Regions from separate parts of the Actinomadura sp. 9N407 genome, predicted to be linked through region 3. Evidence: riboswitches for the same ligand, from Rfam matches in the RefSeq annotation. Region 3 holds a riboswitch; each other region holds the start of a gene.
What was found. A riboswitch is a leader RNA that binds a small molecule or an ion and turns the genes downstream of it on or off. The one in region 3 is predicted to bind cyclic di-AMP.
Positions count from the first base shown of each region.

Region 1: it holds a riboswitch for cyclic di-AMP, as region 3 does, so the genes downstream of both, ACH34Q_RS26040 (CHAP domain-containing protein) here and ACH34Q_RS05065 (CHAP domain-containing protein) in region 3, are expected to answer to the same signal.
Region 2: it holds a riboswitch for cyclic di-AMP, as region 3 does, so the genes downstream of both, ACH34Q_RS14015 (NlpC/P60 family protein) here and ACH34Q_RS05065 (CHAP domain-containing protein) in region 3, are expected to answer to the same signal.
Region 4: it holds a riboswitch for cyclic di-AMP, as region 3 does, so the genes downstream of both, ACH34Q_RS22165 (hypothetical protein) here and ACH34Q_RS05065 (CHAP domain-containing protein) in region 3, are expected to answer to the same signal.

Region 1 covers NZ_JBIRAW010000017.1:157,287-161,488, reverse strand. Annotated here, with positions in the region: gene ACH34Q_RS26045 (CDP-glycerol glycerophosphotransferase family protein) at 1-539, opposite strand, end outside; gene ACH34Q_RS26040 (CHAP domain-containing protein) at 760-1,620, opposite strand; cyclic di-AMP (ydaO/yuaA leader) riboswitch at 1,631-1,788, opposite strand; gene ACH34Q_RS26035 (hypothetical protein) at 2,095-2,391, shown strand; gene ACH34Q_RS26030 (TetR/AcrR family transcriptional regulator) at 2,530-3,174, opposite strand; gene ACH34Q_RS26025 (nitroreductase family protein) at 3,443-4,129, shown strand; gene ACH34Q_RS26020 (SDR family oxidoreductase) at 4,126-4,202, shown strand, end outside.
Region 2 covers NZ_JBIRAW010000007.1:280,296-284,497, reverse strand. Annotated here, with positions in the region: gene ACH34Q_RS14025 (FHA domain-containing protein) at 1-218, shown strand, start outside; gene typA (translational GTPase TypA) at 339-2,192, opposite strand; cyclic di-AMP (ydaO/yuaA leader) riboswitch at 2,385-2,526, shown strand; gene ACH34Q_RS14015 (NlpC/P60 family protein) at 2,534-3,562, shown strand; gene ACH34Q_RS14010 ((deoxy)nucleoside triphosphate pyrophosphohydrolase) at 3,575-3,988, opposite strand; gene ACH34Q_RS14005 (Mut7-C RNAse domain-containing protein) at 4,011-4,202, opposite strand, start outside.
Region 3 covers NZ_JBIRAW010000002.1:504,886-509,087, forward strand. Annotated here, with positions in the region: gene ACH34Q_RS05060 (NlpC/P60 family protein) at 117-1,157, shown strand; cyclic di-AMP (ydaO/yuaA leader) riboswitch at 1,632-1,771, shown strand; gene ACH34Q_RS05065 (CHAP domain-containing protein) at 1,781-2,551, shown strand; gene ACH34Q_RS05070 (hypothetical protein) at 2,646-3,926, shown strand; gene ACH34Q_RS05075 (M48 family metallopeptidase) at 3,923-4,202, shown strand, end outside.
Region 4 covers NZ_JBIRAW010000013.1:153,459-157,660, reverse strand. Annotated here, with positions in the region: gene ACH34Q_RS22170 (SGNH/GDSL hydrolase family protein) at 1-791, shown strand, start outside; gene ACH34Q_RS22165 (hypothetical protein) at 891-1,544, opposite strand; cyclic di-AMP (ydaO/yuaA leader) riboswitch at 1,552-1,712, opposite strand; gene ACH34Q_RS22160 (hypothetical protein) at 2,165-3,223, opposite strand; gene ACH34Q_RS22155 (hypothetical protein) at 3,436-4,202, shown strand, end outside.

The DNA of each region.
Region 1 (4,202 bases), on a different contig from region 3:
CGGAGGCCGCCGGCGACCAGGAAGTCGCGGCGGTAGCACTTGTTGGTCGAGAGCGTGTCGTACAGCAGGTCGGGGTGATCGAGGACGGAGTCGTGCACGGCCCGGCGCCGGTAGAGCCGGGGGTACCAGAGCGTCTCCCTGGCGTGCGGGCCCAGATGTGACCGTACGCACAGGCCGGAGACGAGATCGGCGCCGGTCTCCTCGGCGGCGGCCACCATGGTCAGGCAGGCGTGCCGGTCCAGGACGTCGTCGCTGTCGAGGAACATCACCCGGGCCCCGCGGGCGTGCTCGATCCCGACGTTGCGGGGCCGGCCGCAGCCGCCGGAGTTCTCCGGGAGGTGGACGGCCCGGACCCGGCCGGGATGCGCGGCGGCGAACCGGTCGGCGACCTCGCCGGTGCCGTCGGTGCTGGCATCGTCGACGATCACCACCTCGACGCTGCGCAGCGACTGGGCCAGCACCGAGCGGACGGCGCGCGGCAGCCGCCCGGCGTCGTTGTAGGCGATCACGACGACGCTGACGTCGGGCCGGACCCGCATCCCATCCCCCTTCGCCCGCTTTCGACCGTTCCGGGGTAGGCATTTCCAGCCAGGCCCATTGCCGGGTCGATCTGGGATCAAGCGGACGTCAATGTTCGGGGGTGATCTCCGTTATGCCCCAGAACATGGGGAAACGCCGAGGGCGCCCGGCCACCATGATCATGGTGGCCGGGCGCCCTCGGCTCGGGTCCGTCAGCACGGGTTCATCACCCGCGCGGGATCACTTCCCGCGGTAGTCGGGGTAGCCGTAGCCGGCCACCTGCGACACCTTGCGGGTCTTCTCCTTCACGGCGTTGCCGGTGTTGCCCTCGACCGTGTCGATGGTGCCGTCGCCGTTGTCCTTGACGACCAGGCCGACGTGGTTGATGGACGAGATGCCGCCGCCGTTCCAGGCGAAGAACACCACGGCGCCGGGCTTGGGCTCCTGGCCCCAGCGGCCGGTCTTCTTGAACCACATGGCGTGCTGGACGGTGTAGGCGTCCCAGCCCATGCCCTTGACACCGGTCTGAGCGCCGACCCAGGACACGAACATGTTGCACCACTGGGCGCCGTTGTAGGCGGACACGTTGCCGCCGTCACGCTGGGCCGTCAGCTTGGCGTTGTCGGTGCCCACGTACCAGTCGTGGAACTTGGTCTGGCCGCCCTTGCCCTCGGAGATGCCGACCTGCTTCTTGGCCAGGCCGATCACTTCCTGGGCGGTGGCGGCCTTGGCGCCGGCGTTGGCGTCCTTGGCCGAACCGGCGTCCTCCTGGGCGTCGCCGGCCTCGCCGGCCACGGTGCCGGTGGCCTTCTGCGAGGTCGACTCGGTCTTGCCGGCCTTACCGGCCTTGTCGGTCAGCTGGTCGACGGCGGCGTGGCCGCCCTTGCCGACACCGGCCACGCCGGCGACGGTCTGCACCTGGTCGGCGGTCGGGGTGGTGGAGGCCACCGCGCCCATGGCCGAGCCGAGGGCCAGCACGCCCATCGTGGCGCCACCGATCACACCGGCGGCGGCGCGCCCGCGGAGGGCGAAGGTCTGGGAGGTCAGTTCGCTCGTACGGACGCGGAGAGCGGCGAGAGCGGGAGAGTTGCGGAACGACAAGTCAGAGTCTCTTTTCTTCCATGGCCGCCTACCGGGTTAGCTGTCGGATTCGGGCATGGAAGTCGCCCTACGGCACACGCGGACGTGCGCCGATTCACCCCAGGTTGGTTGGGTCCCCGGCTCCTGGCACCGCTGTGCGGTGCGGAACGGACTCGGCGGTCCGGCGGCCATGAAGCGCCACCGGCACTGCGATCAGATGGATGACGGTCGTGCGGGTTCATGGACCGCACACACGACCTCGGGTGGCGGGATCCGGCCGTCCGGCTCGGTCCGCCCTCCCGATGAGCGACGCATGGGGTGCATCGCGGAGGTGGTCAGAAGGTATCAAACTTCTTACTTGTGGCAAATCCGGGGCAAAGCACCCGGCCCTAGGTTCAAAACCACCCACACCTCGCATCTCTTCCCGACATCTGGGCATGATCCGGACGCGGAACCGCACCGCGCCCCAGTGGCGCCCGGGGAGGAGACGGATCGATGGGGTCGGATTTCGGGTTGTTGGCGATCACTCTGCTGGGACTCGCGGGGCTGGGCGTGGTCTGCCTCGCCCTCGCCGTGGCCGGGGGGCTGATGCTCGCCCGCTCCCTCGCGGAAAGGCTGCCCGTGCGGGCCTCCGGGGCCCCGCTGCCCGTCCGCAGGCCGGCGGAACGGCAGCGCCGGCCGGGCACTGAGGAAAGCGCCGGAACCCAGGGCGAGAAGCAGCGCGAGACGCCGGGCGAGAAGCGGAACGAACCGCGGAGCACGGCCCGAACGGCACGGTCAGCGTCGAACTAGCCGAGACAAAGGCCACACCAAGCCAGGGTCACGAACGGCCGCGAGACACACCTCACACCGCAGAGGCCCTTTACCTCTGCCTACACCCCGGTCTGCCTTCACCTACGGCCCCGGCTTCGCTTACGGCGCCGGCTTTGCCTACGCGCCCGCTCCGGCCCCTGCGCCCGCTCCAGCCTCGGCGTTCTGTCCCGCGATGGCGCCTGCCAGGACGAGCCGTCCGGCATCGCGGACCATCGCGGCGACCTCGTCGACCGGCGTGCTCAGTGAGGTCAGGCTGACCAGGGCCGCCAGCAGCACATGGCCGAGAACGATCTCCACCTGGTCCCGCTCGGGGACGGGGTCGCCGATCGCGGCGGCCAGCCGGTCGCGCAGGAACAGGAACAGCACCGTGCGGTCGTCCTCGACGCTGGAGTCGTCCGAGGTCACCGCCTGGACGATCGCCGAGGCCAGCGGGATCTGCTCCGCCCCGGCCCGGACGATCCGCTCCAGCAGGGCGGTGAGCCGCTCGACCGGGGTGTCGCCGACCGCGAGCGCGTCGATGTCGGCGGTCACCCGCTGCGCCCAGCTGGCGGCCACCTCGGTGAGCAGATGGTCCTTGGTCGCGAAGTAGCGGTAGACGGTGGCCCGCGCCACACCGGCGCGATCGGCCACATCGTGCATGGTCACGGCCGGATAGCCGCCCTCAAGCGCCAGCATCCGGGCGGCCTCGATCAGCCGCTCGCGACGGGCCTGCTGTTCCTTGCTGAGGGTCCGCGTGACGGTGAACCGCACATCGCCGCTCAACGCGCCTCCTTCGGTGACCGAACGTGTGACCGCGGCCATCCTCTCGTACATCCGTTCCCATCGCGCCCCCGGTACCGGCGGAACGGGCCTCGCACGCGTTCCAGGGCCGCCCGATTCCAGGGCCCGCGGCGGCCTTGTCCGGCCACCGCCCGGCGGGCGAGGATGCAACGGACGCGGCCGGGATTCGCCCTATCGCTTGCTTGGTTGCGACGCTAGTTTAGACACGGGTCTCCAGGTACCGGACGGGGACCACGAAACGGGAGCACGGATGCCGATGGAGTTGCACGAGGCCCTCTACACCACCCGCGCGATGCGGCGGGTCCGGCCGGATCCGGTCCCGGTGGAGGTCCAGCGCAGGATGCTGGACGCCGCCGTACGGGCGCCCAGCGGCGGCAACAGCCAGAGCTGGCGGTTCCTGCTGGTCGACGATCCCGGCCTGAAGGGCCGGATCGGGCCGCTCTACCGGGACGCCATGGACAAGCTGTGGAAGACCGTCTACAAGGAGCGGATCGACGCCGCCAACGCCGATCCCGAGGACCCCGACAGCGCCCAGATGCTCCGCGTCGTGAAGTCCGCGCAGTGGCTCGCCGACCACTTCGAGGAGGTCCCGCTGTTCCTGTTCGGATACACGCGGTTCGACCCGAACGGCGGCTCGATCTTCCCGGCGATCTGGAGCGCCCAGCTCGCCGCCCGCGCCGAGGGCGTCGGCAGCTCGATCACCTCCGTGCTGAGCTTCTTCCACCCGGACGAGACCAACGAGATCCTCGGCGTCCCCAAGGACGAGGGCTGGTCGATGGCGTGCTGCGTCTCGTTCGGCTACCCGACCGGCCGGTGGGGCGTGGCCGCCCGCCGTCCCGCCCACGAGGTCAGCCACCGGAACGCCTGGGGCGCCCCGGCCGGCTTCGAGACCCCCGAGCCGCTCTGGACCCCCGAATCGCTCAGGAGCCCGACATGACGTCATCGCGCCTCGACGGCACGTCCGCCCTGGTCACCGGAGGCGGCAGCGGCATCGGCCTGGCCTGCGCGCG
Region 2 (4,202 bases), on a different contig from region 3:
CGGTGGCGGGCTCGTTCACGCAGTACGACAACGTGTCACGGCGCCACTCGACCGTGTGGCTGGACCCGTCCGGTACGGCCTGGGTCCGGGACGAGGGTTCCACCAACGGGACGTTCGTCAACGGCGAGCGCCTCCCGCGCGGTGTGGAGGCCCCCCTCCGCGACGGCGACCAGCTCCGCCTGGCCGCCGACGTGACCGGGACCATACAGCTGAAGTAGCGAATGAACGCGTGAGTGAACGACTGAGGGCCGCTCCGATCGGGGCGGCCCTCAGTCGTTCGTCCTCAGTCTTGCGCCATCAGGCATTCGTCACCAGGGCTCAAGAGCCCGGGAAGCCCCTTAGCCGGCTCGCTTGGCGCGGGCGCGGGTGCGCTCGCGCTCCTTGGAGTCCAGGACGACCTTGCGGAGCCGTACGGCGGTCGGGGTGACCTCGACGCACTCGTCCTCGCGGACGAACTCCAGGGCCTCCTCCAGCGTCAGCAGGCGCGGCGGGGTCAGCGTCTCGGTGGTCTCGGCCGTGGAGGAGCGGATGTTGGTCTTCTGCTTCTCCTTGCAGATGTTCACGTCCATGTCGTCGGCGCGGGAGTTCTCCCCGACGATCATGCCCTGGTACACCTGCGTGGTCGGGCCGACGAAGAAGGTGCCGCGCTCCTGCAGGTTGGTGATCGCGTACGCGGTGGCGGCGCCGGTGCGGTCGGCGACCAGGGAACCGGACGGCCGGGTGCGCAGCTCGCCGAACCAGGGCTCGTAGCTCTCGAAGACGTGGTGCGCCATGCCGGTGCCGCGGGTCTCGGTGAGGAACTCGGTACGGAACCCGATCAGCCCGCGGGCCGGGACCAGGAACTCCATCCGGATCCAGCCGGTGCCGTGGTTGGTCATGTGCTCCATCCGGCCCTTGCGGACCGCCATGAGCTGGGTGACCGCGCCGAGGTGCTCCTCGGGGATGTCGATGGTGAGGCGCTCGACGGGCTCGTGCTTCTTGCCGTCGATCTCGCGGGCGACGACCTGCGGCTTGCCGACGGTCAGCTCGTAGCCCTCGCGGCGCATGTTCTCGACCAGGATGGCGAGGGCGAGCTCGCCTCGGCCCTGCACCTCCCAGGTGTCGGGGCGCTCGGTGGGCAGCACGCGGATCGAGACGTTGCCGACCAGTTCGCGCTCCAGCCGGTCCTTGACCAGCCGGGCGGTGACCTTGGTGCCCTTCTCGCGGCCGGACAGCGGGCTGGTGTTGGTGCCCACGGTCATCGAGATGGCCGGCTCGTCCACGGTGATCAGCGGCAGCGGGCGCGGGTCGTCGGGGTCGGCGAGGGTCTCGCCGATGGTGATCTCCGGGATGCCGGCCAGCGCGATGATGTCGCCGGGGCCGGCCGCCTCCGCGGGCTTGCGGGTGAGCGCCTCGGTCATCATCAGCTCGCTGATGCGGACCCGCTCGATGGTGCCGTCCCGCTTGCACCAGGCGACCTGCTGGCCCTTCTTGATGATCCCCGAGTGCACCCGGCACAGCGCGATCCGGCCCAGGTAGCTGGAGGCGTCCAGGTTGGTGACGTGCGCCTGGAGCGGGGCGTCCGGGTCGTACGCGGGGGCCGGGATGGTGTTCTTGATCACCTCGAACAGCGGCTCGAGGTCCTCGCTGTCGGGCATCTCGCCGTTGCCGGGCTTGGCGAGCGAGGCGCGGCCGGCGCGGCCGGAGGCGTAGACGATCGGGAAGTCGATCTGCTCCTCTTCGGCCTCGAGGTCCATGAAGAGCTCGTACGTCTCGTCCACGACCTCGTCGATCCGGGCGTCCGGGCGGTCGGTCTTGTTGACGACCAGGATCACCGGCAGCCGGGCGGTCAGCGCTTTGCGCAGCACGAACCGGGTCTGCGGCAGCGGGCCCTCGCTGGCGTCCACCAGCAGGACGACGCCGTCGACCATGGACAGCCCGCGCTCGACCTCGCCACCGAAGTCGGCGTGGCCGGGGGTGTCGATGATGTTGATCGTCATCCCGGCGTGCCGGACGGCGGTGTTCTTGGCCAGGATCGTGATGCCCTTCTCACGCTCCAGATCGCCGGAGTCCATGACGCGGTCGTCCACGTCCTGGTTTTCGCGGAACGCCCCGGACTGCCAGAGCATGGCGTCGACGAGCGTCGTCTTCCCGTGGTCGACGTGGGCGACGATGGCGACGTTCCGGAGGTCGTCTCGCGTGGAGATGGGCATGCGGTCTCGCCTTGGGGTGAGAGTGTGGGGTTCGCCGCAGAGGTGCGACCGTCCTTATTCTACTTGGCCGAACGCCTCCCCCCGACGGGACGGCCGTCACAGCTGCCACAAATATGGCTATTTGGCCAACTTTGCCCGTTGTTTGTAGTCTCCCCACATCCGGTCGTTCGCAGTCCCGCCCCCCGGGACGACGTCCGGACACCGCCGAATCCCCCACGGGGAACCGGGGACCCAGGCCTCCTGGGGTGAATCGGCGCACATTCGGTGTGCGCCGTAGGGCGTCTCCTGGCCCGAACCCGTCAGCTAACCCGGTAGGCGGCTTAGGAGAGGAGTTCACCGGTTTGACACCGGCCACTGAACGGCGCGGCTTCGCCGTGCCCGCCCTCACCGCTGCCACGATCGTCGCCATCGGCGCCTTCGCCCCCATCGCCGCCCAGGCCGCCACACAGCCGGCCCACGCGCCCGCGTCCGGTACGGCCGTACGGGCCGCCGCGGCCAATCCCCCGAAGCCGACCGAGAGCGAGCTGCGCAAGCAGCTGGACGCCCTCAACACCGAGGCCGAGAAGCTGACCGAGGCGTATAACAAGACCCGGGTGGACATGCGCGCGGCCCAGAAGGCCGAGCGGACCGCCGCCCAGACCGCCGCCACGCTGGAGGCCCAGGTCGCTCCCGCCCGCGCTGAGCTGGGACGGCTCGCCGCCGCCAACTACATGGCCGGCGGCGACGACATGCTGTACGGGGCGGGCGACACCAACGGACTGTCCGCCTCGGCCTACCTGACCCAGAGCCGGGCCGCGACCGTGAACCGGCTCCAGGCGCAGATCGACCAGGCGAACCAGGCGCAGGTCGCCGCAAAGGCCAAGACCGCGCAGGTCCAGCGGGCCGCCACCCAGGCCGAGACCGCCCGCCAGGCGGCCAAGTCCAAGGTCGGCGAGGTCACCCGCCGGCTGGACAAGCTGACCACCACAAAGGTCAAGGACCCCAAGTCCGGGCTCACCGCGTCCGTGAAGGGTTCCGGCCTGCCCGCCAAGATGGCGCGCAAGGCGCTCACCAAGATCGGCAGCCCGTACGTGTGGGCCGCCGCGGGCCCCAGCAGCTTCGACTGCTCGGGACTGGTCGTCTGGGCGTACGACAAGGTCGGCAAGGGCGGGCTGCCCCACTACACCGGTGCCCTCTACGAGCAGGGCAGCAAGGTCGGAAAGGGCGCGCTGCGCTCCGGCGACCTCGTCTACTTCGGCGGCAGCCTGCACCACATGGGCATCTACCTGAGCGACGGCAAGTACCTGCACGCTCCGCAGACCGGCGATGTGGTGAAGATCTCAAAGATGTCCGACCGCTCCGACTACGCCGGCGCCAACCGGATCTCCTGAGCCGGCGGGCGCTCAGCCGCTCACATACGGCTGGACGGCCTCCACGATGGGCAGGTCACCGGGGAGCCACTCGACGTCGTACAGCTCCCCGGGGGCCAGCCAGCGCAGGGCGAGGTGCTCCAGCGCGCGCGCTTCGCCCTCGACGATCCGGGCGGTCCACACCCGCAGCACGCCGCCCAGGCTCAGCGGCCAGTCGCCGCCGATCCGCACGTCCAGCGCGATCTTGACGCCCAGCTCCTCGTGACACTCGCGGACCAGGGCGTCCTCGTCCGACTCGCCCGGATCGACCTTGCCGCCCGGGAACTCCCAGCCACCGGCCAGCGCGGGCGGCTCCGCCCGCTGCGCGGCCAGCAGCCGTCCCCCGGCGATGATCGCCGCGCCCACCACTACGTTGATCGTGACCAGCCCCTCTCTGCCCGGCATCATGCCGGAACGGCGCCGCCCGCGCTCAGGAGGCCGCGCTCCGTGCCGAGCCGTGAGCCGAGTCCTGAGGCGAGTCCTGAGGCGAGTCCTGAGGCGAGTCCTGAGGCCGGTCGCCGCCCTGGGCGGAACCGGCCGCGACGACCGTGACCGCGTCCTCGACGATCCGTTCCAGATGACCGCCGTGCGCGCCGCGCCAGTAGACCTGGCCGCAGTCGGC
Region 3 (4,202 bases):
AGAGCGCCGACAAAGCCCGTATTAGGCGGCCGAAGACCAACGAATCGGTTGTGACGGGTGGTGCCCCTCGCTAGTGTCGACCGCTGACAACGTGGACGAGAGGGGCACTACCGATCGTGGCCAGTGATCTCACCGGAGCGAGCTCAGCGCCGGAGCGCTCCCGCCAGGGCTTCATCCAGGGACGCGGCGCCTCCCGCCGGCTCACGGCGACCTTCTGCCTCGCCTTGACCGCCTCGCTTGCGTTCCCCACCTCGGTGGCGCACGCCGCGCCGAACCCGGCCGCGGAACGCAAGAAGCTCACCAAGCTCAACGAGCAGGTCGAGCAGCGAGTGGAGAAGTACAACCAGGCCCGCGAGAAGTACAAGGTCGCCAAGAAGAAGTGGAAGGCGACCCAGCTGTCGGGCAAGGAGGAGCAGGCGACCTACGACCAGCTCCGCGAGAAGATCGCGGGGATGGCCGCCGCCGCGTACAAGCAGGGCGACACCGGCGACGTCGCGGGCTTCGTGGGCGCGGACGACCCGCAGGCCGTGCTCGACCAGGCCGCCGTCTTCTCGCACCTGTCCCGCAATCAGAGCTCCGACCTCACCCAGTTCCTGGCGTCCGCGCAGCGGGTGCGCCGGGAGCAGGCGCAGGCCAAGGCCGCCTACGACGACGCGCTCGCCAAGGCCAAGGAGACCAAGGCCGAGAAGGTCGAGGTCGAGAAGCAGACCAAGAAGCAGAAGGCGCTGCTGGCCCGGCTGGGCGAGCCGGTGTCCTCGGGCGGCGGCGGCGCCACCGGCGGCTCCTACAACGGACCCGCCAGCGGCTCGGCGCGCACCGCGCTGAACTTCGCCTACGCCCAGCTCGGCAAGCCGTACTCCTACGGCGCCTCGGGCCCGAGCTCGTACGACTGCTCGGGCCTGACGATGAAGGCCTGGGGTGCGGCGGGCGTCGGCATCACCCGTACGACCAACTCCCAGTACGCGGCCACCAAGCGGGTCGCCAAGGGCTCCCTGCAGCCCGGTGACCTGGTGTTCTTCAACAGCCTCGGCCATGTCGGGCTGTACGTGGGCGGCGGCAAGATGATCCACGCGCCGCGTACCGGCAAGAACGTCGAGGTCGTCAGCATCACCTCGGGCTACTACCTCTCCAACTACTACGGAGCGGGCCGGCCCTGACCGTCCTTCCAGAAGCCGGCTGAGCGCCGGTACGAGGGCCCGCGGGGCCCTTCCAGCACTGCCGCCGGCGGACCGGGTTATTCCTGGTCCGCCGGTTTTTTGGTGTCCTATTTGCCTATTCGTGGACCTTTGGTACCTTGTGTCCACTTACGGCGCCCCCCAGGCGTCGTCCGGGCCCGTGGTGCACTCCAGCACCACCGCCCCGCGGCACCGTCCAGGTGCCGCCCCGCTCGGTACCTTCCAGGTGCCGGGTCTCTCCCCAATCGGCCGGCCCGGCCGTCCGTGAACGACCCGCAGCGCGCATGGGTGCTGCGAACGCGTCACGGCGGCCCTCCCATCGGGCCCTAGCCGTGGGCGAGTCCCCTTCCCGGGGCCGCCCGTCCCCTCTCCCGGTCCATCCGCGCTCGTCCCTGAGCCCGCGGCCGGGACCCGGGAGATCTGACCACCGACCCGATAGCCGGGCGCCCGCCGTACGGGCGCCCACCGCCGAATCCGCGAACGCGGAACCGGGGACCCACATGTCCCATGGGGTGCATCGGCCTTCCACAGGCCGTAGGGCAGCTTCCACGCCCGAACCCGTCAGCTAACCCGGTAGGCGGCATGGAAGCTGAGGAGCCCCCACCGTGGCAGGCAAGCATCGCAAGCAGCACCCCCTGGTCGTCGGCCTCCGCACCACCGGCGGCATCGTCGCCGGAGCCGCCGTCATCGGCGTGGCCGCCGCCGGCACGCAGGCGTTCGCCGGAGAAGGCGGCACGTCCCCCGACCGGACCGGCTCCTCCTGGGCGGCCGGAGCCGCGAGCGCGGCGCACGAGCGGACCGGCGGCAGGGCCGCGGACCGCAAGGAGCCGAAGAAGGCCGCCCCCAAGGCGTCCTCCGGCGCGAAGGCGCAGCAGGCCCAGCGCAAGAAGCCGACCGCCGACGACGCCATCGAGGTCGCCCGCGACCAGGTCGGCATCTCCGAGAACGGCGACGGCCAGACCAAGTTCCAGGACTGGTACATGTCCACCGAGCGGGCCCAGCAGACCGTGCAGCGCGACGGCGGCTCCATCAAGGGCTACGACGACGCCCAGTGGTGCAGCATGTTCATCTCCTGGATCGGCGAGCAGATCGGCTTCACCGACCAGATCGGCAGCGACGCCTGGACCATCGCGCACGCCCGCTGGTTCCAGGACAACGACCGGTGGGGCGACGAGCCCGAGCCCGGCGCCATCGTCTTCTTCGCCTGGGACGGCGGCAAGGGCCTCGGCGACATCCAGCACGTCGGGATGGTCGTCGAGGACCTCGGCGACGGCCGGGTGCGGACCGTCGAGGGCAACACCAGCAACGCCGTCAAGGTCCGGGAGCGGTCCGCCGGCCAGATCGTCGGCTACGGCTACCCCGACTACGCCAAGTGAGGCGAGCACCCGTGAGACGAACACCGTGAGACGAGCCCTGTGAGGCGCTCACTCCGGGCGCGAGCCGTGCGCGGGGCTCAATAGGATCGCGCGCATGGACGAACGGCGCGTACGGGGCGTCCCGCGGCGCAGGACCCTGGCGGTCCTCGCCGCGGGCGCCGCCGCCTGCGTGCTCGCCGGGCTCGGCCTGACCGCCGCTCGTTCCGGCGATACCGGTTCCGGCACGCCGTCCTCGGCCTCCGCATCGGCGGCGGATGTCGGGCGCCCGGACGAGCGGGCCATCGCGACCGTCCTGGCCAACCGGGCCGACGCCGTACGCAAGCGCGACCGGGCCGCCTTCATGGCCACGGTCGCCACTGCCCCAGCCGCCTACCGGCAGGCGCAGTCCACGATGCTCGACAACCTGCTCAAGCTGCCCCTGGACGGCTGGCGGGAACGCTTCGAGCGGGTCGAGTCCACCACCGGCGGCGCCGCTCTCGTCCAGGTGAACCTGCGGTACCGGCTGCGCGGCCACGACGACGCCCCGCTGACACGGACGCGCCATCTGGCGTTCGCACCGCGCTCGGGGCTGTGGGTCATCGCCGGCGACGGTACGTCCCGGGGCCGCCCCGACGACGCCGCGATCTGGGACGGCGGCCCGCTCACCGTCGTCAAGGGGCGGGCCGGCCTGGTGATCGGGGACGCCCCGGGGCTGGACGAGATCGCCCGCCGGCTGGACGAGGCCGTCCCCGCCGTCTCCAGGGTGGCGGGTCCCCTGGCCGGCCGGGACTGGTCCCGGCGGGCCGTCGCGCTGGTACCCGCCGACTCCGCGCGGGCCGGCGCGCTCGCGGGCGGCGGCGGCCTGGAACTGGGTGAGATCGCCGCGCTGGCCACGGTCGTCCCCACCGCAGGCGGCCCGGGCGCCGACCGCATCGTCATCGCACCGGACACCTTCGGCCGCCTCAACGACCTCGGCCGCGACGTCGTCCTGACCCACGAGCTCACCCATGTGGCCACCGGCGGTGCCCGCGACGGCCGCACCCCGCTCTGGCTGATCGAGGGCTTCGCCGACTACGTCGGCTACAAGGGCCGGGCGGTGAGCGTACGGTCGGCGGCCCGCGAGCTGCACCGCGACGTGGCCGCCGGGCGGCTGCCCGCCGCGCTGCCCGGCCGCGCCGCGTTCGACGGCGGCTCCGGACGGCTCGCGCAGTCGTACCAGGAGGCCTGGCTGGCCTGCCGGATGATCGCCGACCGGTACGGTGAGGCGGCGCTGGTGCGGCTCTACCGGACCGCGGGCGAGCGCCCCGAGGCCGCCGCGCTGCGCGAGGTCCTGGGCCTGAGCCCGGCCGGTCTCACCGCCGCCTGGCGCGACCACCTGCGGAAGGAACTGGGATGACCGGAGCGGGACCCGACGGGCGGTCCAGGAAGGCGGCCGCGTTCACCGCCGTCGCGCTGTTCGCGGCCGTGGGCGCGGTGCTGGCCCTGACGACCCCGTGGAACCCGCTGGAGGGCGACGTCCCGGGCGGGTCCGTACCGGTGGACCCGGCCCGCGACTTCAGCGCCTCGGAGATCGCCCGGTCCCGCGCGTTCGACGCCGCGCTCGCCCCCCGCGCGTACACGAGCCTGTTCACCGGCCTCGCCGTGGTGCTGGTGCTCGGACTCACCCCGCTGG
Region 4 (4,202 bases), on a different contig from region 3:
GCTTGACGGGTCCGGCCGCCGCGGCGACCACCCCGGAGTACTACCTCGCGCTCGGCGACTCGTTGTCCGTGGGCGCGCAGTTCGGACTAGGCGAAACCGACCAGGGCTACACGGACCGCCTGCATGCCGCACTGACGGCACGCCAGCCCCGGCTGAAACTGGTGAAACTCGGCTGTGGTGGGGAGACCACCACGACGATGCTCAAAGGGGGCATCTGCCGGTACGCGGCCGGCTCCCAACTGGCCGCCGCCGAGTCCTTCCTGAAGTCGCACGCCGGCCGGGTCCGGTACGTCACCTTGAACATCGGAGCCAATGACACCAACACCTGCCTGCCCGGCGGTGGCATCGACGCGGGCTGCGCGCTGGAAGGCATCGGCTCCATGATCGCCAACCTGCCGCAGATCACCGCGCGGGTGCGGCTGGCCGGGGGCGGCACCCCGGTCTACGCCGCGATGAACTACTACAACCCCGGCCTGGCGTCCTGGGTGGCGAACCCCGGCGGAAAAGCGGCCGCGCTCGCCTCGATACCGGTCGTCGACGTCTTCAACACTTACGAGCACGCCGTCTACCTCGCCGGCGGGTTCAGGGTCGCCGACGTCAACGGCGCCTTCGCCGGCCACGACCTGACCACGAAGGTGACGGTGCCTCCGTACGGCACCGTTCCCCTGGCCGTGGCCCGGATCTGCACATGGACGTCCCAGTGCAGCGACAACGACGGCCATGCGACCCCGGCGGGCTACCGGCAGATCGCCGGGGCCTTTTTGAAGGTCCTCCCCGCCGACGTCAGGTGAACGGCCGCGACGACGGGCCGGAGCACGCGACGACGCTCCGGCCTGCACAGCGAAACGCCTGGCCGGGACGTCCCGGCCAGGCGCTCTGTCACCGTCTCCTCACAGCTTCTTCGGCCGGTACGCCGTGTACTCGCTACCGGACGACAGTCCGTAGTCGCGCGTCCGGTGGTCGGTGCCGTACCTGCCGCGCTGTTCGTAGGCCCAGTAGGACGTGCGGTCCTCGTCGGCCCATTTCTCGAAGATGACGACATGCCGGGTCGTGTTGGTGCCCTCGGCGTCCATGACGAGGTCACCCTTCTTCAGTTCGGACATCTTGATGCGCTCGGTGTACCGCGACGCCGTCAGGCCCACGGTGTTCGGGCCGGGCTTGGGCAGGTCGAGCGCCATCGCCACGTAGCCGGAGCAGTCGGTCCGGTAGCCGTCGTGGTAGTCGGTCTGGCTGTAGGGGACCCTCCGGTCGGTGTGCGGATCCCAGGTCTTGGCCCGGGTGATCACGTCGGAGCGGTCGTCGCGCGCACCGTCCGCCTCCCTCCCGGTGTCCGACTTCCCGGTGTCCGACTTCGTGGAGTCCGGCTTCTTCGCGGACTCCTTCGCGGAGAGCGTCGATGCGGCGGCGGCCCGGTCCGCACTGCCCGGCTCCGAGGACTGGACCGAAGCGTGGGCGGTCGTCGCCACCACGCCGGCCAAGGCGAGGCCGGCCAGTGCGCCGACGGCCTTGGGGTTCACGCGGTTCTTGCTGTGCTTGCCTTTCAAGGGGACTCCTTGGCTTCCAAGACGCCTGCCGGGTTAGCTGACGGGTTCGGACGTGGAAGTCGCCCTACGGCCTGGAACAGGCCGACTCACCCCTGTGCGGACGTTCGGAGTCCGGCACGTCGTGGGTCCCCGGCTCCGCCTTGACGGCGGACTCGGCGTTGCCGCTGCGATCGTTGGGCACTGGGCCCGTCCACGGGACTCTGGTGTCCCGTGCGCGAAAGAGCGGCGCTGATGGGGTTGTGCGGCCATGCGAGGGCCGCGTGCTCTGAGAGCGGTTGCCGGCGCGCTCGGGCCCCGCACGCCGTGGCGTGCGCATGGGAAGGCCTGACGATCGGGTCTCGGAGAGACCGGGCGCGGCAGGAAGGATGCGGGGTGACGCGTGGGTCGCGCCCCCGTCTCACCCGACGGTGTCAGGTGAGGTCATCGCGCCTCTTGGGGCATATAGGACCAAAGCGCCTGGCGGGCGCTTTGGTGGCCGACAAGCTACTCCGAACGTCGATAGAAGGCAAACTCGTACAAAATCAATATCGCCGCAGGTCAAGACCGCGCCATCAGGTGCCGGAGGTGCCGGTGGACTCCAGAGACGACGCGAGCGCCTGCACGTGTACGCGGACGGGCCGTCAGGGAGAGGAGAGCAACAGGGGCGAATCGATCCGCGTACTCCCCGCCAGCCAGATCCGTCCACTCGGCGCGACGGAGACGTCGTGGGTCCATGTCTCGACCGGGGTGGTGAACGTCTGCCAGCCGCCGCCCGCGTACCGCAGCAGCGGCGCGCGACCGTACTGCCTCGGTCGGATGACGGCCACGAGCGGGTTGCCGTCCTTGTCCAGTCTCACCTTCACGCCGTGGCCGTCCAGGGTGCCGGCGGGGGCCGCGGTCCACGTCGTTCCGTTCCAGCGGTACAGGGTGTCCCAGGCGAGCGCCCAGACCGTGCCGCCCTCGGCGGGCGCGACGCTGGTGACGCACGTGGCGGTGGGGAGCGGGGGCAGCACCGTCCAGCTGGAGCCGTTCCAACCGAGGGCCACCGATTCGCTGCTTCCGGTGTCGGGGTTGGAGCGGCAACCTCCGGTCCAGGCATCGGTGGCGCTGCGCCCCTGCAGGTCCCCGACCCCGTGCCACAACCGGCCGGCGACGGGGTCCGCCACCCAGGCGTCGCCGACCCGCCGGAACAGCGCGGGCAGGACCGTGTTGCCAGGGCCCGGTACCTGGATCTGGATCCACACCCCGGCCGGATTAGCCCACAGGCGGGTGTCGTAGTCGAGGATGCCGTCGGGCGGCGGGGCGACGGGCTGGAACGCGGTGCCGTCGAACCGCGCCAGGTAGAGGCGCTCCCCATCTTGAAGGCCCCACACCCAGACCTCGGTGCCGTACGCGACGACCTTTGAGATGCCGCCGTTGCCGGACCAGCCCCTGAGCGGATACTCCTTCCACTGCGACCCCATCCGGCGGCGCACCACCGGGTTGCCGGTGTTGTCGCCGATGTATCCCTGGCCTCCAGCGACCCATGCCTCGGTGTCGGAGACGGCGGCGACGCTGCCGGTCCACGCCCTGGGCCACAGGAACGGCAGCGGGACGTCCTTCAGCGTGGCGGGCGGGGGCGCGGCGTGCACGGCGGACACGGGGGCCAGGGCGATGAACGCGATGGCCGCGGCGGCCAGCCGGGCGGGGAGTGACCTCATGGCGAACATCATCCGAACGAGTGCCATAAGAACGCCAGTGTTCACTGGGAAAATCAGGACCGATCCCGTGTCCGCTTGTGGCCGCCGCCTACGCTCACCTGACATCGGCACGCCCCTGAGGCGGCGAGCGGGGTGTCCCGGTTCGAGGTCGCGAGATCGCGCCTCGATCCACCGACTCCGCTGCTCATAGCCACGGCGCCTATGATCCAGGAATGTTCAGCGATCTCGGGGCGCGGTTTCCCGGTGTGCCGGTGGAACACCGGTCGGTGCCCGAGAGGCACGTGGTGCAGCGCATCGGCGGGATGGACCGGGCCGTCGCGCAGCCCGTCACGTTCACCCCCTTCGCGTCGGCTCGACCGTGTTCGGCACGGTGCGTGTTCTGCTCGGAGACCCTGCGCCATGTCGACGCCTCCCGGCTCTCGGCCTCGCTGCGGCCCGCTTCGGACTATCACGATGGGTTGCGCACCGCACTGGCCGACCTGCGCGGCCTCCCCCTGGGCGTCTCCCTGTCGGGTTTGGAGGCGACCGACGATCCGGACTGGCTCGAGGCCACGGTCGCCGCGCTCACCGACCATGCGCACGCGGGCGGGATACTGACCGAGAGGGTGCTGTACAGCAACACGGCGGGGCTTTCCAGAGAGACGCACGGGGCGCGCCTGATCCCGTTGCTCCGCGACTTCGGGCTCGACCGGATCGAAGTCTCGCGCCACCACTTCGAAGCAGGGCCCAATGGCGCGATCATGCGATTCCGCCGCGGCCAGGCCGTCGCCGATCAGAACGTCTTCGAGGAAACGGTCAAAGAGGCGTCCTCGGCGATGCACGTCCGTCTGGTGTGCGTCATCCAGAAGGCCGGGATCGCCGATGCGGCGGCCGTTCACGGCTATCTCGACTGGGCGCACCGGACGCTCGGAGTGACCGATGTCGTGTTCCGCGAACTGTCGCGGCTGCCCGCCGACGAGTACCGCCCCAACACCACCTA